4 regions of the Lysinibacillus sp. UBA6686 genome follow, and region 4 is predicted to be linked to each of the others. Evidence: riboswitches for the same ligand, from Rfam matches in the RefSeq annotation. Region 4 holds a riboswitch; each other region holds the start of a gene.
The links. A riboswitch is a leader RNA that binds a small molecule or an ion and turns the genes downstream of it on or off. The one in region 4 is predicted to bind S-adenosylmethionine.
Positions count from the first base shown of each region.

Region 1: another riboswitch for S-adenosylmethionine. It lies ahead of B2R82_RS15470 (methionine ABC transporter ATP-binding protein); the one in region 4 lies ahead of B2R82_RS19565 (O-acetylhomoserine aminocarboxypropyltransferase/cysteine synthase family protein).
Region 2: another riboswitch for S-adenosylmethionine. It lies ahead of metA (homoserine O-acetyltransferase MetA); the one in region 4 lies ahead of B2R82_RS19565 (O-acetylhomoserine aminocarboxypropyltransferase/cysteine synthase family protein).
Region 3: another riboswitch for S-adenosylmethionine. It lies ahead of B2R82_RS10050 (bifunctional homocysteine S-methyltransferase/methylenetetrahydrofolate reductase); the one in region 4 lies ahead of B2R82_RS19565 (O-acetylhomoserine aminocarboxypropyltransferase/cysteine synthase family protein).

Region 1 covers NZ_DKJS01000059.1:46,311-52,299, reverse strand. The annotation lists gene B2R82_RS15500 (acetyl-CoA C-acetyltransferase) at 1-32, shown strand, start outside; gene B2R82_RS15495 (acyl-CoA dehydrogenase family protein) at 275-2,059, shown strand; gene B2R82_RS15490 (arsenate reductase family protein) at 2,346-2,702, shown strand; gene gcvH (glycine cleavage system protein GcvH) at 2,784-3,164, shown strand; gene B2R82_RS15480 (hypothetical protein) at 3,327-3,668, shown strand; gene B2R82_RS15475 (thioredoxin family protein) at 3,683-3,994, shown strand; SAM riboswitch class I at 4,051-4,154, shown strand; gene B2R82_RS15470 (methionine ABC transporter ATP-binding protein) at 4,238-5,266, shown strand; gene B2R82_RS15465 (methionine ABC transporter permease) at 5,256-5,924, shown strand; gene B2R82_RS15460 (MetQ/NlpA family ABC transporter substrate-binding protein) at 5,986-5,989, shown strand, end outside.
Region 2 covers NZ_DKJS01000046.1:49,184-55,172, forward strand. The annotation lists gene B2R82_RS12335 (bifunctional cytochrome P450/NADPH--P450 reductase) at 1-1,436, opposite strand, end outside; gene metA (homoserine O-acetyltransferase MetA) at 1,642-2,577, opposite strand; SAM riboswitch class I at 2,703-2,813, opposite strand; gene B2R82_RS12345 (nucleotide excision repair endonuclease) at 3,008-3,379, shown strand; gene B2R82_RS12350 (TrmB family transcriptional regulator) at 3,430-4,212, opposite strand; gene B2R82_RS12355 (TSUP family transporter) at 4,337-5,107, shown strand; gene B2R82_RS12360 (serine hydrolase domain-containing protein) at 5,351-5,989, shown strand, end outside.
Region 3 covers NZ_DKJS01000040.1:2,037-8,025, reverse strand. The annotation lists gene B2R82_RS10050 (bifunctional homocysteine S-methyltransferase/methylenetetrahydrofolate reductase) at 1-1,282, opposite strand, end outside; SAM riboswitch class I at 1,368-1,467, opposite strand; gene B2R82_RS10045 (protoporphyrinogen oxidase) at 1,593-2,981, opposite strand; gene B2R82_RS10040 (globin-coupled sensor protein) at 3,282-4,571, opposite strand; gene B2R82_RS10035 (SEL1-like repeat protein) at 5,089-5,989, opposite strand, start outside.
Region 4 covers NZ_DKJS01000074.1:19,446-25,434, reverse strand. The annotation lists gene B2R82_RS19580 (succinate CoA transferase) at 1-840, shown strand, start outside; gene B2R82_RS19575 (DASS family sodium-coupled anion symporter) at 1,060-2,541, opposite strand; gene B2R82_RS19570 (glycerol-3-phosphate acyltransferase) at 2,738-3,370, opposite strand; SAM riboswitch class I at 3,527-3,640, shown strand; gene B2R82_RS19565 (O-acetylhomoserine aminocarboxypropyltransferase/cysteine synthase family protein) at 3,757-5,058, shown strand; gene B2R82_RS19560 (hypothetical protein) at 5,439-5,825, shown strand.

The sequences.
Region 1 (5,989 bases), on a different contig from region 4:
TGGGGGCTGCAGGCGTATTTGAAATTCTATAATTTTTCGCTAGATAAGCTTGAGGTGTACTGTTTACGGTTGCCTCCGAACATTGTATATTTCAAGCTTTTCTATATATTTTCGTCAATTTATGACTGCTAATCGAGAAAAGGCCCAGCGGATGTCACAGATTTTGAAAAGGAGCTTTTCGAGCAAGCTTGGAAAGTCTGAACGCAATTATGCTGGGGTGTAGCTGATTAGGGGATTAAATAATCAAAATAGATATATGTGGGAGGAATTAATCATGACAGAAAAAACAACGGATTTTATTAAAGGCGGCGGATTTCTTGTTGAAGATGTGGAATTAGATCGTGTGTTTACACCTGAAGATTTCTCAGATGAGCATAAAATGATTGCAAAAACGACAGAAGAATATGTAACAAATGAAGTGCTACCAGTTGTTGAAAACTTAGAGCATCATGAATTTGAGCATTCAGTTCGTCTTCTAAAGAGTGCTGGTGAGCTAGGTTTACTAGGTGCTGATGTACCTGAGGAATATGAGGGCTTAGGATTAGACAAAGTATCCTCTGCCTTAATCGCAGAAAAAATGTCAGTAGCGGGTGGTTTCTCAATTACGCATGGTGCACATGTGGGTATTGGTTCATTACCAATTGTACTGTTTGGTAATGAAGAGCAGAAGCAAAAATACTTACCAAAGCTAGCATCAGGTGAATTAATTGCTGCCTATGCATTAACAGAGCCAGGTTCTGGTTCAGACGCATTAGGGGCAAAAACAACTGCAAAATTAAATGATGCAGGTACACATTATATTCTAAATGGTGAAAAGCAATGGATTACAAACGCAGGCTTTGCAGATGTATTTGTCGTGTACGCTAAAATCGATGGCGATAAATTCTCTGCATTTATCGTAGAACGTGCATTCAATGGCGTGTCAGTGGGACCTGAAGAGAAGAAAATGGGGATTAAATCTTCATCCACTCGTACATTAGTGTTAGAAGATGCAGAAGTGCCTGTAGAAAATTTATTAGGTGAAATTGGCCGTGGGCATGTAATTGCCTTTAATATTTTAAATATTGGTCGTTATAAGCTAGGCGTTGGTACAATTGGTGGATCTAAGCGTGCATTAGAGCTAGCGATTCAATATACAAACCAACGTCAGCAATTTAAAACAAAGCTGTCTGATTTCAATTTAACAAAAGAAAAATTATCAACAATGGCTTCTCAATTATATGCGTCTGAGTCATTAAACTACCGTACTGTAGGCTTATTTGAGGATCGCTTAAGTCAGTTAAACCCTGAGGAGCAAAAGCAAGGAACGGTAATTGCCGGTGCTATTGCTGAGTATGCGATTGAATGCTCGATTGCCAAAGTGTTTGGTTCAGAAACATTAGATTATATCGCAGATGAAGCGGTGCAATTACATGGTGGCTACGGCTTTATGGCTGAATATGAGGTAGAGCGAATTTATCGCGATTCTCGTATTAACCGAATCTTTGAAGGAACAAATGAAATTAACCGTATGATTGTACCAGGTACATTTATGAAGAAGGCATTAAAGGGTGAGCTACCACTATTACAAGTAGCCCAAAATTTACAGCAGGAGCTGCTTATGCTGATGCCTGAAGATATAGGCACAGAGCCACTAGCACAAGAAAAATACCTTGTGAAAAATGCAAAGAAAATTGCAGTTTTAGCAGCGGGATTAGCAGCACAACGCTTTGGTCCGAAGCTTGATCAGGAGCAAGAGGTATTGGTAAATATTGCGAATATCGCAAACCAATTATTCGCTATGGAATCAGCTGTCTTACGTACAGAAAAAGCGATTGCTCGTGATGGTGCTGAAAAAGCTCATCAAAAATTATTGTACACACAAATCTTCTGTCAAGAAGCATTTGCAGAAATTGAAAAAGAGGCAAAAGATACAATTCTTGCTTCAGCTGACGGAGATGCAGCGCGCATGACGTTATCTGCACTACGTAAGCTAACACGCAATAATCCTTACAACTTAATCGCGAAGAAACGTGAAGCCTCTGTTAAGTTGATTGACGCAGAAAAATATGTAGTGTAAATAAATCAAACAGCCCAGCTATCTGTAATAGGATAGCTGGGCTGTTTGTGGGTGAGAAGGATAGATTTGCAAAAGCAACTGATAGAAACAGTTAAGTGAAGGATAGAATTAAGAATGTGACGGATAGAATTAAGAAAGAAATGGATAGACTGTAGTAGAGGCCTGGGATTGGTGTGAGACTGAGAATTGTTTCATTTTGGTTTGTATGGTTATGATGGTATACTACAGAAAATAAGGAAGACACAGAAAATCAGTGTCCTCAAAAAGAAAGTAGAGGAGCCTTTCGATGACGATTCAATTTATCCAATATCCAAAATGTACAACTTGTAAGAAAGCTCAAAAATGGCTAAATGACAACGATATAACTTATGAAGAGGTACACATTGTAGAACAGCCACCTTCAAAGGACGAATTAACAAAGTTATGGCAAGCAAGTGGACTACCTCTTAAAAAGTTTTTTAATACGTCTGGCATGAAGTATCGTGAGCTTGGTTTGAAGGATAAACTTGCCGATATGACCGATGAGGAGCAGCTTGAGCTACTTGCTTCTGATGGTATGTTAATCAAACGTCCAATCGTTACTGATGGAAAAAAAGTAACGTTAGGGTTTAAAGAATCTGATTTTGAGCAAGCTTGGAAATAGCCGTAAATATCCTTGTTTTTATAGGAGAAGTATGGCACACTGAAAGTGAATATATTACATATTTATGGAGGGGTTTTTTGCATGAGCACACCTAAAGACTTACGATACTCTGAAGAACATGAATGGGTAAAAGTAGAAGATGGAAAAGTACGTATTGGTATTACACACTTCGCGCAATCTGAATTAGGAGATATCGTTTTTGTTGAGCTTCCACAAGTTGGCGATGAAATCAAAACAGACGATCCATTCGGTAGCGTAGAATCAGTAAAAACTGTTTCTGAATTATATGCGCCAATTTCAGGTACTGTAGTTGAAGTAAATGCAGATTTAGAAGATAGCCCAGAATTCGTTAATGAATCACCATATGAAAAAGCTTGGATGATCGTTGTTGAGCCTGCTGATGCATCAGAAGTAGAAAAGCTTATGACAGCAGAGCAATACGAAGAAATGGTCGCTGAATAAGACAAGCCCTAATAGAAAAACGTCGGCATTCACCGACGTTTTTTATTATCTTCATGGTTGGGGAGATAGTCGCTTCCAATGGGTGTCTAACATTACCATCGTTGACACTTAATTGATATAATGACTATAAGGAAAAGGGATATGTCTAATGGGGGTGGCGTGATGTTCGAGGGAAAATGCTTAATTGTTGAAGGCCGTTCGGATAAGCTTCAAATTGAACCTATTTTAAGTGAAGATGTCACAATACTTTGTACGAATGGTACAATTGGTGTGCATCAATTAGAAGTGCTGCTTGATCCATATGAGGGCTGTGAGCTTTATACATTTTTTGATGCAGATCCATCAGGGGATAAGCTACGGGCATTAATGGACAGACATTATCCAGAGGCAGAGCATTTACGTACAATGCCAACGTATAAAGAAGTTGAGACAACTCCGAGAAAGGTATTAGCAATGATATTGTTGCGAGCACATTTCTCAATCCATAATCAATATATTTTGTAAGGTTGCGTGAAAAAATGGAAGAATGGTCAAAAGAGCAGTGGGTCGCGGCTGTCCAGTCGGGGAAAAGAGCTGCCTTTTATTTATATACACCTATGTGTGGTACATGTGCAGTTGCATCGAAAATGATGATGATCGTTGAGCAATTACTGCCAAAGCTTCAAATCGGCAAAGCAAATTTAAATTTTGTTGAAGAGATTGCCTTAGATTACGAAATCGAAAGTGTACCATGTTTACTCGTCTGTGATGGCGGAAAAGTGACAGAAAAAGTCTATGCTTTTCAATCCGTACCGTTTTTATACGAATTGTTAAAAAAATCAATTGACTGAAGTTTGCTAGCGTGGTAAAGTAACAAATATATTACTAAAACATTGAATATATCGAACTCTTATGAAGAGTGGCGGAGGGAAGTGCCCTATGAAGCCCGGCAACCATCACAACGTGAAAAGGTGCCAAATCACCCAAAGATTTATCTTTGAAAGATGAGAGAACGGTTGAGCGTATAAATACGTGACCCCTTCTACTTGTCTGTGAGTGAAGGGGTTTTCTATATGAGAAAAGGAGTATTCGCTATGATCCAGCTTCAAAATATTACGAAAAAATACAAAACCGCAAATGGCGAATTAATAGCAGTCAAAGACGTAAACCTTTCCATAAATAAAGGTGAAATATTTGGCATTATCGGCTATAGTGGTGCTGGTAAAAGTACAATGATTCGTTTATTGAACGGTTTAGAAAAGCCAACATCTGGTACGGTGATGGTTAACAATCAAGAGTTTTCATCTATTAAGGGGCAAAAGCTTAGAGATGCAAGACAAAAGGTAAGTATGATTTTCCAGCACTTTAATCTACTATGGTCTAGAACCGTTGAAGAAAATATCGCTTTTCCACTAGAAATCGCAGGTGTTTCAAAGGCTCAGCGTGATGCACGTGTGAAGGAATTGATTACTCTTGTTGGTTTAGATGGACGTGATCAGGCGTATCCATCACAGCTATCAGGCGGTCAAAAGCAGCGTGTCGGCATTGCTCGAGCACTTGCTAATAATCCAGAGGTTTTATTATGTGATGAGGCAACCTCAGCACTTGACCCAGAGACTACCGATGCAATCCTGGATTTACTTGTAGATATTAACGAACGTTTAGGATTAACTATTGTGTTAATCACACATGAAATGCACGTTATCCGTAAAATCTGCCATCGTGTAGCAGTAATGGAGGCAGGCGAAATAGTAGAACGTGGTGAGGTATTACAAGTATTCCAGGCACCTCAAGCTGCTATTACGAAAAAATTTGTATCACAAATTACAGATACGAAGGAAACGCAGGAGACGGTTGCACAAATAAAAGCAAATTATCCAACTGGACAACTTGTTAAGCTAATTTTTGTGGGAGAAAAAACAGAGCAGCCCGTTATTTCACACCTCGTCAAGCACTTTGATGTAGAAGTTAGTATTGTGCACGGTAATATCTCTCAAACAAAAAATGGTGCTTACGGTACGCTTATTGTGCAAATTGATGGAACCGAGTCAAATGTGGCTGATGCACTAGGTTACTTAAATACAGTTGAAGTACAAACGGAGGTGATTGCAAATGCTAACTAATCTCTTTCCGAATGTCGACTGGGAGCGAATGTGGGCAGCTACCTATGAAACACTGTATATGACAGCTATTTCAACCGTAGTAACATTCATCCTTGGCTTATTAATTGGAATCGTATTATTTTTAACAAGTCCCCATCAACTATGGGCTAATAAAATTGTTAATTTCTTAACAGGTTCACTCGTAAATATTTTCCGTTCGATTCCATTTATCGTGTTAATTATTTTATTAATTCCATTTACAAAATTTTTGCTTGGCACAATCCGTGGAGCCAATGCTGCGTTGCCAGCACTAATTATTGGTGCAGCACCATTCTATGCACGTATGGTATTGATTGCATTACGTGAAATTGATAGAGGGGTAATCGAGGCAGCGCGTTCAATGGGTGCTAAAACATCTACTATTATATGGAAAGTGTTAATTCCAGAATCATTACCTGCGCTTATTTCAGGTATTACTGTAACAGCTGTAGCGCTTGTTGGTTATACAGCAATGGCAGGAATTATTGGTGCCGGCGGGTTAGGAAACTTAGCCTTCTTGGATGGCTTCCAGCGTAATCGCTCAGATGTGACATTAATGGCAACTATTCTAATCTTAGTAGTCGTATTTATTATTCAATGGATAGGCGATATGATTACAGCTAAAACAGATAAACGTTAAAGGTTATTTCGGTTTTCTGCCGTTAACATACTTTGAACAAAATAAAAGGGAGTGTAATAAAATGA
Region 2 (5,989 bases), on a different contig from region 4:
CTAGTCTTTGGTAGAGGATACATTTTTTCTTGTCGCTGAGGTGCTACTGTCTTTTCCGGATCAATTACTCGATTACGCTGCTTTACTCGAATTTTAAAATCACCTGGCTTTATCGTTAGAGTTTGCTGTATTTTTAATTGATAATTGTCATAATCGATTAATTCAAAACGCTGTAAAATCATTCCTAATACCAATGTTGCTTCATGAAGGGCAAATTGCATGCCGATACAGGCACGCTGACCATTGCCAAACGGTTTAAAGGCATGTGTAGGAACATTCTGAGAATCTTCAAAGCGCTCTGGATAAAATTGTTCCGCATTTTCACCCCACGCATTTTTATCACGATGAAGCTGTGGCAGAAGGACACTGATATTGTCACCTTTTTTAATCAGGTACTTGTCGCCAATGACAGTATCCTCTTTTGCATAAAGCTCAAAGCCAGGTGCTGTCGGCCATAATCGTAATGATTCATTTAAAATTAGGCGAATGTACTTTAGCTGTAAAATCTGTTCATATGTCGGTGTTTCTTGAGTCAAGATTTGATCAACTTCAGCATAAGCCTTCTCTAAAACTTCAGGATGCTTGATTAAAAAATAGAGTGCAAAGGACAGCAATCCGCTAGTCGTTTCATGTCCGGCTATCAAAAATGTGATGATTTGATAACGAATATTTTCATCGCTCAGTGTTTCTCCTGTGTCTGGATCTTTTATATTTAACATGCGGCCTAGTAAATCTATCTGCTCTTGTGTACCTCTTGCCTTTCGCTCCTCAATAATTTTATCTACTAATGTAAACATTGTTTCAATGTCTTCGTTAAATTGGCGCCTTGTGCCAACCATCATCAGATTTTGTATCTTTAATCGAGAACTTTTTAACATAGCTTCATTTAAAGCACGGACCATGCTCATAATAAAAGGGCTATGTGTTTCTCTATAAAAGCTATTAAAGCGATAATTGAAGCCACAAAGTCCAATTGTATCTAGCGTCAATCGTGTCATATCCTCAGGGACATCAATTTCTTCCATCGGATTTAAGCGTTCCCATTTTTGTATCAGCTGTGTGCTAATATCTATCATCATCGAATGATAATCTTTCATAGCATGTTTACTAAACGTGGGAAGTAGGATGTTATGAGCCTTTTGCCAATTCGGTTCAGTTGTTCTGCTTGTAAATAGACCATCACCGCCAAAAGCACGAACATTTTCCAACTCACTATATATCTGTTTATCAAAACGAGAAACATCACAAACATCAGCTACCAATTCATGACCAGATATTACTAAGCTAGTATAACCTGGAATTTCTAATCGATATATCGGCCCATACTCTTCTGCAAGCTTACAAAGTGATAATGTTGGCTGCTCTTTATCGATTAAAGGCAAATGGCCAAGTGGACCAAATGTTTTTGGTTTTGGAACATCCTCTACACTAATCATCATGAATCCCTTCTTTCAGTAAATTTAAAATGATAGTTAAATCTATCATTTGATAAAATAATATACCATGCATTATGTAGATTCAACTTTATAGAAATTGTAAAAGGAAAAAATGGCAGTATTTGTGAACAAAGAGTGAAATAGCAAAAGCCCAACCTCTCACTCTAATCAGTTGAGACATTGGGCTTTTGAACCTTAAATTTAATTAAATATGATATTCAATTTCATCAACGAAATCCCATTCATATGGTGTTTCCTGATAAACATAGTAATTCAACCAGTTTGAGAATAACAAATGGGTGTGGGCACGCCATGTATTAATGGGCTCATTTGCTGGGTCGTCATTCGGGAAATAGTTCACCGGGACAGCAATGTCTAACCCTTTCGCAACATCTCGTCCGTATTCATCTGCTAAGGTTGTCGCGTCATATTCAAGATGACCTGTAATCATAATGTTTTTATTATCCTTGGACTGCACAATAAATACACCAGCTTCCTCTGAATAGGACAGTAAACGTAAATCAGGGTGATTGCGTACTTCATCGATTGAAACAGATGTATAACGAGAATGTGGTGCTGTAAATAAATCACTAAAGCCACGCACTAAGTCCACTGTTAAATCTGTAATAACATGCGAGTAAACCCCTGAGCATTTTGCTGGAAGTTCAACCTTCCCGATCCCATAATGATGATATAAAGCAGCCTGTGCCCCCCAACATATATGTAGAATCGATGTAACGTTTTTCTTAGACCAATCCATAATTTGTGAGATTTCCTGCCAGTAATTCACCTCTTCAAAAGCCATTTTCTCTACAGGCGCTCCCGTAATAATCATGCCGTCAAAGCGGCGATGACGAATTTGTTGGAAAGTTGTGTAAAAAAGCTGTAAATGTGATTTACTAACATTTTTTGATTCATGTGTTGCTGTATTTAAAAATGTAATATTGACCTGCAGTGGAGTATTCCCGAGTAAGCGCAGTAACTGCAGCTCTGTCTTCTCTTTCTCAGGCATTAAGTTTAAAATTAATATATTTAATGGACGAATTTGTTGTGTTTTCGCACGATCCTCTTCCATCACGAAGATTTTTTCCTCTCGTAAATGTTCTCCAGCTGGTAAGTTCTTTGGAATATTAATTGGCATCTTGCATTCCCCTCTCTTTTATTTATAAATGTGTTAATCGTAATGATTACAATGACACTTTTATGAAATTAAAAAATCCCCCTCATTCCATGCGAGATAGAATGAGAAGGACTTTACCACGTTCACTCTTATCTCTCAAAGGAAAAACCCTTTGCTGGAATTAGCACCTTTCTAACATTTGTTAGAGGTTGCTGAAGCGTCATCGGGCCAAATCCCTCAGCTTCTCTTGATAAGATTATTTAATTAAAATGAATTGTAACATGAACAATTAAGAATATCAATAAAACATAGAATATTTCGTCATTACAATGCATGTTCAGCTCAATTTTGATGAACACTAATTATCATAGCAACATATGAAATTTTATGGTAAACATGCTGTAATTATGTTAACATATACCTTTAGTAACAGAGAGGAACGTGAACTAGCTTGATTAAAATTGAATTTCCGAAACCAGATATAGTCATTCGCCAGCGTGAGCAGGATATAAAACCTGGAGATGTACCCATTACACCATACCACGGGTTTATTGACTTCCATAAAATCACACGAGACAAAGGTGGCATTTTCTTATTTTACAATGAGAAAAATGAGCTTTTATTTGTCGGTAAAGCACGTAAAATTCGTCAACGTATAAAAAAGCATTTTGAAGACAATGTATCGCCTATGAAAAATCATCGTCAAGAAATTTTCAAAATTGAGGTATATGAAATCGAAGATCCGATGGAACGTGAAATTTACGAAACATATGCCATTAATGTTTTCCGTTCTAAATATAATGTTGATAAAGTATTTTATTAAAAAAGAATCTGCTTGCCTCTTAAGTATTAGGCAAGCAGATTCTTTATTTTTTACTCTACAAAAAATGCCTTTCGTTCTTTCGTAATCCATTCCTCAAGCTCATGATCATCTCGTCTTAGTAGACGATTAATAAGGACGTCATGCCAAATATAATCTTCTAATAAATAGATGTGAACCGGATCATTTGTAATAAAAGCGGTTTCAAGATTTGAAGGAGAATGTCCATAAATCATCTCTTGCCCATCGATAGACAAGATAAACCAATGGGGAGTGGAAGATTTTTTTGTATAATAGGTCATTCGATGCCTATCAATGGATGACACAGGCTCATCCACGTATAGCGTAATACCATGTACAGCGACCTGTTCAGCCACCTCATAAATATCCTCTCGTAATGCTTCATACATCTCTTCCCACATAGAAAGAAGTACTTTTTTCTCAGCTTTTTTTAATAATGACTGACAATAATTAATAATGGTCTGCCTGCCTTTTAGCATTAACACTTTAGGCTCCGCTTCCTGCTCCTTAGATTCTAATTTCTCTAATTGATCACTAATAGACGTAAAATTCGATTGCCAACGCTGCTGTATTTGCTGCAGAAACATCTCAACAGGAATGGAACAATAAGTTGTTTGATCAACAGCTTCCTCTTTTAGCACTAATCCTTTTTCAACGAGTACATCCAGAATGTCATAAATTCTTGCTCGAGGAATACCAGAATTTTTGCTGACCTGATAAGCACTAATATGGCTCTTTTGTACAAGTGCTGTATAGGCCTTTGCTTCATATTCTGTAAATCCTAGCTCTTTTAATTGGGCGATTAATTCATCCATCCAATCCCTCCATTTCCTTTATTATAGAATAATTTAACGAATAGAAGCCAATGAAAAAAATATCTTTACAGAGAAACGAAAATTAGTTACTATTTCAGTAGTAACTATGTAATGAGGTGTCAACATGTTTTTTGAAGTAGATGTAAATGTAGTAATTTTATTGATCGCGTTTGGGTTTCTCGCTGCTTTTGTAGACTCAGTGGTTGGCGGTGGAGGCTTAATCTCATTACCTGCTCTGTTGTTTGCGGGTTTAAATCCTGCAGCAGCGGTTGCAACCAATAAGCTAGCAGGTACCATGGGTTCATTAACCTCTACAATTTCCTTTTATCGTTCAGGACAGCTAGACATTCGTTCTGTTTTAAAATACTTTCCACTAGCCTTTGTGGGGTCATTGTTTGGCGCATGGACTGTGCATTTAATCAATCCCTCTCTACTCAAGCCAATCATGCTCATAATGCTTGCAGGAGTAGCCGTTTATACAATTTTTAAAAAGGATTGGGGCTCTGTATCCGCTGTCAAAACATTATCGCCTTTGCACTTGGTTTTATTTATGTTTTTGCTATTTAGTATTGGCTTCTATGATGGATTTCTCGGCCCAGGTACAGGATCATTCTTAATCTTTAGTTTTTTACTTGTTGGCTTTGACTTTTTAAAGGCAGCAGGTAATGCAAAGTTTTTAAATTTAGCAAGTAACTGTGCGGGTCTTTTAATGTTCATCTACTTAGGACATGTTCATTTTGCCTATGGATTCATAATGGGTATCGCTCAAATTGCTGGTGCAATGGTGGGTTCACGTGTAGCCATTAAAAAAGGTAGCGGTTTTGTACGGGTTTTATTCATCATTGTGACCATAACATTATTAACAAAAAATGCATATGATTACTTTGCTCATTAATAAACATGAAAAATGCCATGAATGTATAATGATAATAAAGTTATGAATTTTGATTAATAAAAGCTAAGAGCCTTACTACATTCTACGTAGCAAGGCTCTTTAAAGTTGTTTAATTTAAGTGTAACTCTTCACAATTACTTGATATTATATAGGTGAATAGAAAGATAAATGAAAATTTAGTCTAGCAGTTGCAAAAGTAGGTTTTTATATTATTCCCTTATAATTTTTCAAAATGGAGGATTTATGAAAAAGATTATTGTTTTTGTATTAACGATATTTATATTATTCTCAGGATTCGTAACACAAAGTTATGCGTTGTCAGATTCGAAATCTGCGGCAATACAAGCGTTGCTAGATGATGCCAGTCGTATATCAGGTGTGCCGGGAATGTCAATCTCAATACTTGCTGATGATGAAGTGCTCTACTTTTCTTCAGGGTATGCAGACCGTGAAAAGGAGTTGTCTGCAAGTGAAAATACACTCTATGAGTTAGCCTCGGTTAGTAAAGCTTTTACCGGTATGGGTATTATGCTGTTGGAAAAGCAAGGGCTGCTCTCAATGACTGACCCTGTCCAAAAATATTTACCTTGGTTTACGTTAAAGTATCAAGGGAAACCTGTTGATATGCAAAGCCTTACACTAAATAACTTTCTTCACCATACCAGTGGTCTAACAAATATTAGGCATACTCAAAATATTCCACAAGGCAATACACCGGATATGTTGCAAAAGACTGTGGAAATGCTCGTGGATGCTGAATTGGCGTTTCCTCCCGGTGAACAGTATACCTATGGAACCGTTAATTATGACATATTGGGTTTGGTTATTGAGATGGTGTCGCAACAAAGCTATGAAGACTTTATGAGGGAACAGGTATTTCAG
Region 3 (5,989 bases), on a different contig from region 4:
TCGTTGCCCCTGGGAAATCCCCAACCTTTGTTGGATCTCCAGTAACCGCTAAAATATCATGAATGCCTAGTGCATTTAAACCCATTAAATGGGATTGAAGCCCAATTAAATTACGATCTCGGCATGTAATATGTGTTAACGGGCGTACCCCATGTGTTTCTTTCAATAAAGCGCCCATTGCCACATTACTTATTCTTGGCGATGCTAGGGAATTATCCGCCATCATCACCACATCTGCGCCTGCCTCATATAATTTTTTAGCACCTTTAATAAAGCCATCGATTTCTAAATGTCTTGGTGTATCTAACTCTACTATAACCGAACGTTGACGTTTTACTTTTATATGCAGTGGCTCGAATCTTGAAGGTTCTGCCTCACGTACAATCTCTACTTTCTCAGGCTTCGCTAATTTTTCTTCTACTGGAGATAATTCCTCTAAGTATTTTTTCGCTGCAGCAATATGCTTTGGTGTTGTACCACAGCATCCACCTATTAAACGGACGCCTTGATCTCGAAGTGCTACAGCTGCTCGACCAAAATAGTCTGTCTCTGACTCATAAACAACACGCCCGTCTTCTAAATCTAGAAGAGATGCATTTGGATATGCTGACATAAATGCCTTCTCAGGAAGCTCTACACCTTCAAATGCTTGAATCGTATGGAATGGACCTAAACGACAGTTAACACCTACAATATCAGCTCCAAGCGCTTCAAGTTCATGTAGAGCGTTATTTAAACTCTTACCATTTTGCAATACTCCCGGTTCATGCATTGAAACTTGCGCAATGATTGGCAACTTGGTTTTTGTTCGAAGCATTTTTAATGTCGCCGTTAATTCTTCAAAATCATAATAGGTTTCAAGTAAAAGGCCGTCTGGATTCCCAGCCAGTAACACTGTTGCTTGCTCTTCAACAGTCGCTAAAATTTCTTCTAACGTTGCATCGCTTTTTCGAATGCCTCGAATCCCCCCAATAGTCCCTAAAACAAATTGACCTCCATCTGCAGCTGCTCGCTTGGCAATCGTCATAGCTGCTTCATTAAACTGCTGAACACGCGATTCTAATCCGTAACGTGCTAATTTTATGGCATTCGCTCCATAAGTATTTGTTTGAATAATGTCGGCTCCAGCTGCGATATACTCTCTATGAATCTTTTCAATTAATTCTGGTCTTTGAACATTCATTTCCTCATGACAGTATTCCAAGCCATAGCCGTATAATACCGTACCAATTGCACCATCTGCTGTCAGAACATGCGTTTTTAACTTTTCAAGCAATCCCATAAAACTAGCCCCTCTTCCTATTTTTCTATAATAAAAAAGCCTTCTTTAACACAAAGAAGGCTTTTACGTTTCGTAATTTTGTTCCTTCTCATCTTCGACCATAGGGTCTTCTGGATTTAGCACCTGACAAAAAGTTGGTTGCTGAAGCGTCATTGGGCCAGTCCCTCAGCTTCTCTTGATAAGAATTTAGTATGAATTTTTTAAATAATTAAAAGAATCATAACGTTAACAAACGTTTGAGTCAAGACTATTTCACGTAACAAAGGATATTTCAAACGAAAAATATAATTTTTTGTCTTATATTCTGCAATTAAGATAATTTTCCAGCAATATTATCCCCTATTTTTTTACCGTTTTGAATACAAGCTCCTATACCTACACCAAAATAAGAGCAGCCTGCAATGGATAAATTTGGATAATTTGTTTCGAGCTCTCGTAATAAGCCCTGTAATGCCTCACGATGTGCTAAATCATATTTCGGCATTTGATCAATCCATCTACTTACATTCACGACACTTGGTTTTTCTTTAATCCCCAAGCTTTTTCTTACATCCTCTAAGGCAACAACTGCTAATTCTTCATCTGTCATCCTACGTAACTTCTCATACGCAGGGTTAATGCTTTTATAGAAGAGTCGAACAAGTAATTGCTCATTTGCTGAAGTATGCTTCCACTTACGGCTTGTCCATGTCGATGCATTACAGATTACATTTGAATTATGAGACACAATAAAGCCTGTTCCATCAGCTGGTAATCTACTATCGGGTACATCGAATCCTAAATAAATTGTAATAGCGGAGGCAGTATTGAATTGGTCAAAATAACGGTTCAATGTTGCATCCTGTAATAAGTGCTGTACAGTTTCATTAGGTAATGCTAAAACTACATGATCTGCTTCAATGATCGTATCATTTGCTAAAGTAACTTGGTAGTGATCTTCCTGCTTGTTGACACTTGTAGTGCTAATTCCCTTTAAAATTTCTACATCAGTTAACGTTTCTTCAAGACGATCAATTAAAGACGATAAACCATTTTTAAATGAAATAAATTTTTTATTAGCAGCTTTTACAAATTGTTCTCGATTTGCGTCAAAACCTTTAATAATACTACCGTACTCATTTTTATAATCAATTAAATAAGGTAATGTTGAGGCAATCGATAGTTGATGTAAATCTCCTGAATACACACCTGCTAATACTGGCGCTATTTGATTTTGAACAAGCTCCTCCCCTAAATAGTACGTTAAAAATTCTCCAATTGAGCTGTCTTTTGTAAAGCCTACATTTGGCATTGTCAAATCCTTTAACGCTTCTTTTTTACCTTCTTCGGATACAAGTGTGCTTTCTTCTAGGGAGTGAAGGCTCATCGGAATACCGAACGTTGAATCTGCCGGAATGGCATGGAGCTCATTATTTGTGTATATATAAGAAATCCCCGTTTCGTTGTATACCAAATCTTGCTTAAAATTAAGCTCTTCAACCAGCTCCATAACACCTTTATGACGAGCTACAATTGAATCTGCCCCTGTCTCCATAATGAATCCCTGTTCGTATTCAGAGTACAACTTACCACCTAGATATGTATTTTTTTCAACAAGCACCAGCCTTACATCTATTTTTTTTTCCTTCACTTGACGCTGTAAATAATGCATCGTACATAAACCCGTAATTCCTCCACCTAATACAACCACTGTTTCCATATTAACCGCCCCTAATTTTTGTTGTCTTCCTTTAGTATAAACCCTTTTTATTGAAAATTACGCTAAACCCTTTACAAATTTAGCAAAAATGGAGCTATCCAGTGCGAGGATAGCTCCATTACTATGACTAAATATGTATCTTTTCATGATGAAACAAAAAATACCATTGAACTTAAAATCTCGGCAATTCACTAGCTAATATTTACTAAAGAACCATTTAACACCATGTATTAATGGTTGTTATAGTGTTTATAGGCTGTAGATTTCAGTTGCCACAATAAAAATTATCCTTACCATGAATTAATTTAAGTGTTGGGCAACATTTGCTAATTTCTCAGCTGAATTCGTTACTTCTTCAAAGGCAATCCCTAGCTCATTAAGAACCTCCGCTATCGCTAATACTTCTTTTTCCATACTATCATTTTGCTCTTTTGCTTCTGTCATCGATTCTAATATTTTCGTAAATTGCCCTTCTGTTTGAACCATATTTTCCTTGCCAGATATGACCTCTTCTTGAATATTATTAAGAGAATGTGTTAGCTTATTTGTCCGTTCATTTGTTTTATGTAACAACATGGCTACTGAGGTCACAGAATCTTTTGTTTGAATCGATAGTTTTCGAACCTCATCTGCAACAATATTAAAGCCTTTACCCGCCTCTCCAGCACGGGCTGCTTCAATAGCTGCGTTTAAAGCTAACAAATTAGTCTGGTTGGCAATAGTAGTAACCACACTCATAATTGATTCCATTTCTTTGGACATACCAGTCAACTGTTCAATATTTTCTGTTATATCCTTCAGCAAGTGAATAATATTACACATGTTTTGTGATTGGCTCTTTATTCGTTCTCGCCCCTCTAATGCCTGCTTCTCAGCCATCGCCGACACCAAAAGTGAGTTTTTTGCAAACTGTTTAATTTCATCTGATTGCTTGCTTATTCGATGAAATGAGTTATTTGTTTCATGAGATATTGTAGCAAGACTTTCTGTAGACGCGACGATCTCCTTCTCCACTATTTCCTTTTTCCGTTCCATATTCTCCTTGTGCTGCTCAACAGTATTTTCAAAAGCCTCTAGTACTAATTGCTGCTCAAAATTTGAAATTTTAGAAATAGCTCGTATTGTATTCAACTGATCTTTGGGATGATGTATATACTCCTCCACTAAGTTAATAAATGATATAGATAAATTTTGGAAGGCACACATATACCATTGTGTTCTTAAACCAATATGAACATGTACTTTGGCTATTTTAGTACGTCTTTGATAAAATTCATCATCAATTGTGCCGTTAAACATTTCTATAATATGGCGGCAAAGCGTTACTTTTAATTTTTCTACAGAACTGTGACTATTAATTATACTTACTAAACTACGCTCAGTTCCTATCATTCTATAAAATCTATCAACAATATCATTAATATTTTCTATAACAAATGGCTGAAAGGCTTTTAAATACTGTAAATCCTGCTTTGTTAAATTTAGCATTTCTATTTGCTTGACCATTGACTTGCAATTAGAAACATCCATTTTTACAATATATTGCTGAAGGTCTATCGCTGCTGTCTTTCTCTGTTTTTGAAAAATCACACATTTTCCCTCTTTCACGTGTACTTTTGCAAAGCTGAGAAAATCCAATTCCGTTTACAAAAATATATATTTCAAAATGTAAGAAAATAGGTTTAGGTTAATTTCTGCTCAAGTTCTAGTTGAACAAAATCCCAATCATCATTTAGCCATAGATGAACTACTCTTTTCAAAATCACTCATATACCTTATCCATTTTATAAATAGCTGTCAATTTCCTGTTATACATTTTTTACCATTAATTGTATAAAAAGTCCCTGTAGCCAATCTATTGGCTTAAAGCAGTAAAAAAGCTACCACTATATCTTTTGGTAGCTAATTTGTATCATCTAATATTTCTTTTGCTTATTTTTTGTTTATTTTTCCTTTGTCTTTATTATCCCTTCACTATATTAATATTTTTACCGTTAGTTCTATGCACTATTATATACCTAAAATAAACAACAAAAACAATCTTTTATACCTATAAAACCAGGAACGATAATAGAAACTAAATAACTATAATTTTTTTACGAAAAATTTACATTCCTTTTAATTCATTCAGCAAAATGGCTGCCTCTTCTATTCCTGACTCTGCAGCCAGTCCATACCATTTAATAGCTTCTTTTACATTTCTGGTTATGCCCTCTCCATTATTATAAAGATGCCCAAGCTGTAATTTTGCCTCTGAGTCTCCTTGAAGAGCAGCCTGTTTAAACCAATGAATTCCTTTTTCAATATTACGTATACCCGTTAAACCCTGACTCCAAATAAATCCCAAATCATAAAATGCATCCACATGGTATTGCTCTGCAGCTCTTTCATACCAATATAAACCTCGATTCACATCTCGGTGCTGACCTAATCGCCCCTCAAAACAGATTCCGCCAAGCCTATATTGTGCTTCAACATAGCCAGCTTCGGCAGATTTTTTATAATAGAAGTATGCGTGCTCCTCGTCAATGTCAACGTCTAACCCTTGCTCGTAAATAATTCCAAGAGTAAACATTGCTTCAGCAACACCCTGCTTGGCAGCAAAGTCAAACCATTTCTTCGCTAGAAGCATGTTTTCTGATACTCCTTCACCGTTAAAATACATATCTGCCAAGTTATTCGCCGCATCTGGATGCCCTTGCTTTGCCGCCGCCTCATACAATGAAAAAGCTCTGCGATAATTTTCCTGTACACCTATACCTTCGAAATAAAAATTCCCAAGTTCATATTGTGCATCGGCATGCCCCTGCGATGCTGCTAATTCTAACCATTTTAAAGATTTTTCAGGCTGAAAACAGAAGCTTTCACTTGCACTATAGTATTCTCCAAGCTGAAACTGTGCCTCTGCATCTTGTTCTTCTATTGCCTCTTTATATAAATCAATAATGAACTCATGATCTAAATCTTCTTCATCAAATGCTTCAAGCTGCTTATCTTGATTGTTAAAA
Region 4 (5,989 bases):
ACAATAGTTCCAGCTGATGAAGAAACAGATATTATGGCCAAGCATTTATTAAACTTCCTTCGTGATGAAATTAAAGTAGGCCGTTTAACGACGAGTTTACGTCCAATCCAGTCAGGAGTAGGCTCCGTGGCAAATGCTGTATTATTGGGTTTCAAAGACTCTGAGTTTGAAAATTTAGAGGTCTATTCGGAGGTGCTACAGGATGCTGTATTAGAATTAATGGATGCTGGAAAAGTAAGCTTTGCATCTGCTACTTCTATTACCCTGTCAGAGGAAGTTGGAAACCAAGTTTACGGTAATTTTGATAAATATGCTGACAAACTAGTATTACGCCCACAGGAAATTTCCAATCAGCCAGAAATTATTCGCCGACTCGGGCTAATTTCAGTGAATACAGCGCTGGAAGTTGATATTTACGGGAATGTGAATTCAACCCATGTTTCAGGCACAAAAATGATGAATGGTATCGGGGGTTCTGGTGATTTTGCACGTAATGCACGATTAGGTATTTTTGTTACAAAATCTTATGCAAAAGGTGGAAATATCTCAAGTATCGTTCCGATGGTATCACATGTGGATCATACAGAGCATGATGTTGATGTAATCGTGACAGAGCAGGGGGTTGCTGATTTACGTGGACTGGCACCAAAAGAACGGGTCGCACTAATTATTGATAACTGTGCACATCCTGAATACCGTGATCAATTATGGAAGTATTTTAATGATGCTAATGAAGCAACAGGCGGACACCATACTCCACACGATCTAGAGAAAGCGCTTTCATGGCATGTGAATTATGCAAAAAGTGGTACTATGAAGGAAGCAGCATTATCAAAATAATAGAATAGATTTATAAAAGCCTTGTAGGACAGTTAATGATTCCTTCAAGGCTTTTGTGTTAATTATGGTACCCAAAAGAACTGTATGGGTTGACCCAGAGAACTAATCAAGTCGCTTAGAGAATGGCTCAGGTACCTCAAAAATTTGCTCGGGTCCCTCGAAGAACAGCTCACCTGTCTTATCCAGATACCTATTAAAATACTTAGGGGCTCTATCTATTTACAATAATCCGATCCATTTCCAATAAGTTGCAGAGAATAGAAGTACTAGGATGAAACCAATAATGGTTAATGGAATACCAGATTTCAAGAAATCCTTTGTTGTAAATGCTCCTGTACCATAAGCAAGCATATTTTGCGGTGCGCTAATTGGTAAAAGGAAGCCAAAGCTAATCACAAATTGCTGTACGATAACGAAACCAACTTGGTCAACGTTAGCCGTTAATGTGGAGGCCAAAACGATAAACACAGGTACAAGCGCTGATGCTAAGCTTGTCGCACTGGCAAAACCTAAGTGAATAAGAATATTAAATAGTGTAACCAATGCAATTGTTGCTAGAATCGGCATAGTATCTAGACCGAGTGAACCAAACACTTTGTCAGATAACCATGATGCACCTTTCGTATTCAATAATACTGTGCCTAGCATAATACCTACCGCAAAAACGATAATGGTTCCCCAAGGAATATGAGGCTCCACTTCCTTCCATGTATAAACACCGATTTTCGGCATTAATAGAATAGCGATAGCAATAATTGTGACTGTTGTTGTGTCGAATGGGTGTAGCTTGCCTTCAGTTGCCCAGAAAAATAATAAAATCATTGACGTGATGATTAAACGGATTTCAGGCGCTTTTAATGGGCCTAGTTCTGCAAGCTGCTTTTTGATTACCTCTTTACCGCCTTCTATGTTACTAGTCTCAGGCTTAATCAGAGAAATCATAATGAAAAATAAAGCTATAGACATGATAATCGAGAAGGGGGCAGCGTAGAGTAACCAGGCACCCCACGAAATATCCACATTAAATTGTTCTTGAATAAAATTTAAAGCGACCATATTTTGAGCAGCTGCTGTCTTAATCCCAATATTCCAAATGGAGACGGCCTGTACGGAGGTAATGACAAGTAACGCAGCCAGTCGGCTATCACGCGGCAAACCAAATGCAGCAACCATTCCAAGTAGTATTGGGACTACTGCGCCAGCACGTGCTGTAGCAGAAGGAACAAAAAATGCGAGTGCTATAGATACTAAAATGGCACCAAAAATAATTGCTTTTGTTTTAGTCCCTACAAGTGAAAGTATCCATAGGGCGAGTCGTTTATGTAAGTTGGTGATTTGCATTGCTGCTGCTAAAAATAGAGCTGCGGCTACCAGGGCGACTGCAGAATTACTAAACCCGCTTAATGCTAATTTTAGAGCACCTGCTGTTCCTAATTCTGCTGTTGGATCGTCTATTGACGGAGCCAGTCCTAGTAAAACGGTTACCAGTGCAATAATCATGGCAGAGCTGACGGGATATGAAACTGCCTCTGTTACCCAAAGGATGACTGCGAAAGCTAAGATGGCTAAGGCCCGTTGACCCGCAACAGGTAAATCGCCGTTATTAGGTAAAAAAATAATGATGATTAATGAAGCAAAGGCTAAAGCAATCCAAAGTGGCTTTAAATTACGTTTTTCGCCTGCTTGTTGAAGTGTAGACATATTTTCTCATCCTTTCTACGATAAATATGACGATTATTGTCTATAACATCGGTCAGTAAAATGTTTTATTAAGAAAATAATTTGTCTATTTATTGGAGAAAAAAATAGTATGTAAAATACTTTGTTTTTACAGCATTAATAGTAAATAAAGAGAAAATATATGGTCATAGAAAAGACAAAAACATTCAAAAAAATATTATTTCTTTTTCTTAAAAGCTGAAGTTACTTTAGGCTCTGTTCCTTTGACTAATCGTTTAATATTTTCAATATGCAAAATGATAGCTATTCCAAAAAGTAGCAAAGCAATCATCGTTGGACCTATCCCAGGAATCCATAAAAAAGTTGCTGTACAAAAAACAAGATAAAACTCTAAAACGCCGACAATTAAATAGTTCGTTGCAAAAGATAAAATGACAAATAAAATAAGTGCAAATAAACCAATTTTCCAATCAACAGCAAGCAATATCCCTATGATGGAGGCTGTACCTTTCCCCCCGTTAAAGCCCATATGGAATGGGAAATTATGACCTAGAATGACACCAGCTGCTATGAGATAGGTGAAGAGCCAAACTTGTACCTCTGTGTATTGTGCTGCATCTGCAAGAAAGAAATGTGCACCGATAATTGCTAATACACCTTTACCAATATCAATAAGCGCTACTAGTACTCCGTATTTCCATCCAAGGGAAAGGGTTGCATTGGAGGCACCTGCATTCCCATGGCCAGTCTTTTTTAAATCTACCCCAGATAAAAACTGTGCCACTTTAGAGCCATGAAGACAGCCGATAATATAACCAACAATAATAAATAAAATGATGGTTTTAATCACAGAAATCCTCCTTTCTAAATAAATATTAAAATAGTGTATGCGTTCATACTACGTAAAGAAGCAGACTGAAGTTTCGGAAAAAATAAAATTTTAGTGTTGACAGAAAAAATGTCTATGTTTATACTGTGTAACAACGATGGAAATTGAATCTCAATACTCTTATCAAGAGCGGCGGAGGGATAGGCCCTATGATGCCCGGCAACCAGTAAGTGACGAACTTGCTAAGGTGCTAATTCCTACAGATTCTTACTTGGATCTGGCAGATAAGGGGAGGAAAACTTGCAACTGCAACCCTCTTCTTAGCTGAAGGGGGTTTTTGTTTTCTACTAAAAAATCCTCCTCATCTCCGGTACCATCGTAAAAAAATAACCATTTGGAGGTACAAAATGACAAATTTTAAACCAGAAACATTGCTGTTACATGGTGGCCAAGAGCCAGACCCAGTAACAGGATCTCGCACCGTACCTGTATATCGCTCAACGGCCTTTGTTTTTAAAGACACTGCTCATGCGCAACGTCTTTTTGCCTTAGAGGAAGCCGGCAATATTTACACACGTATTACGAACCCAACTGTAGATGTTTTTGAAAAACGCGTCGCTTTATTAGAAGGCGGTACAGCAGCAGTGGCACTTTCATCTGGTGCAGCAGCTATCGCATTTTCAATTTTAAATCTTGCAGGAGCAGGGGATGAAATTGTTGCCGCTAGCTCTTTATATGGTGGTACCTATAATTTATTTGCCAATACACTACCAAACTACGGTATTAAAACGATTTTTGTAGATGAAACAAATCCTGAGAATTTCAAAGCAGCAATCACTGATAAAACAAAAGCGGTATTCGCTGAAATTTACGGTAACCCAAGTTTAAAAGTACTAGACATTGAAGCAGTGGCTAACATTGCACATGAAAGCGGCTTACCATTAATTATTGATAGCACTTTTGCTTCACCTTATGGCTCTACACCAATTGATTTCGGTGCCGATATTGTCGTTCACTCCGCAACAAAATGGATTGGTGGACATGGAACTACTTTAGGTGGCGTTGTAGTTGATGCAGGGAAATTTGATTGGACTCGTGGTCGTTTCCCAGGATTTACTGAGCCAGATGCTTCCTATCACGGTTTACGATATGGCATTGACACAGCAGCAGCTGCATTTGCTACAAAACTGCGTGTGCAATTACTACGTGACTTTGGACCAACATTAAGTGCTGATGCAGCCTTTAATTTTTTACAAGGTTTAGAAACGCTTCATTTGCGTATCCCTAAACATAATGAAAATGCTTTAGCAGTAGCCGAATATTTACAAAACCACCCATCTGTGGAATATGTAAATTATAATGGCTTAGAAGATTTCCCTACACATGATTTGGCTAAAAAATATTTAAGAAATGGCTTCGGTTCTGTGCTTACATTTGGCATTAAAGGTGGACGTGAAGCAGGGCGTAAATTAATCGATAGTGTGAAATTATTCTCCCATGTAGCTAATGTAGGGGATGCTAAATCATTAATAATTCACCCAGCTTCTACTACACATCAGCAACTATCAGCTGAAGAGCTAATTCAAACTGGTGTAACCGAGTCGCTCATTCGCTTATCAATCGGTTTAGAGGCAGTAGAGGATATTATTGCAGATTTAGAACAAGCTATTGAGCAAGTAACAGCTTCACAACAAAGGGTTGAAGCATAAAACATAGGCTAATGTTGTGGCGTTTACGTATTTTCTCATTCGATAAGCCTCATTTGGTAATGCGTAAAACGTTGCTACATCAAGCGCTTATCTCATTCGATAAGTTATCAGAAATTTCCCATAAGTAATACCGAGTAATTTTATAAGTATTATTGACTTAAATAAAACCATGCTATATACTAGGGTATAAGTTAAACGTTCGAAAGGCTACCAACCTAGAACTAATTTTCGGCACCGATTTTTGCCTGATTCGGTGCTCCAAATGATACTTTGATTCCATTCGTTTTCATAAGTGCTCCCCCACTTTTGAAATATATAGGAGTAGCTGCCAAGCCAGCAGCTACTTTCACTAAAAAACTGATGTTAAAGGAGTGTTTGAAATGGGAAATGTTTATAGTGCACAAAACATTGCATCTTATCTTATTTATGAACTAAATGAAGGTCATGTGTTTGTGAACAACATGTCCATTCAAAACATACTGGCATCAGTTGAACGTAAATGGCAACAAATTTTTGGACATTCTGCTTTTGAGGAGAACGTTTATGCAAAAGAGGAAGGCTATACAGTAAAAGAAGTTTTTGAGGCATATGAAAAATATGGAGCAAGTCATATTCTTCTACCTGCAACAGAGTTCTATTTAAAATATGGCACATTTCAACTAGTTGAACGTACGTATGCTATACCAAATTTTACACGAGATGAGATAGAACTTGTTCAGCAAGCAATTACACAATATCGTTATCAGTTGTTAATAAAAGCTAGTTAATTCTCCCTCATATATTTGAGCTCATTCTCTGCTGCTACAGGGAATGAGCTTTTTAATTAATAAAAAAAGGGAGTAAGCTGTTTTTTAAATAATTTTATAATTATCTATCAAAAGAACAATTTTTATAGATGTTGTAACATACATATATAATAGAAGAAAGACAA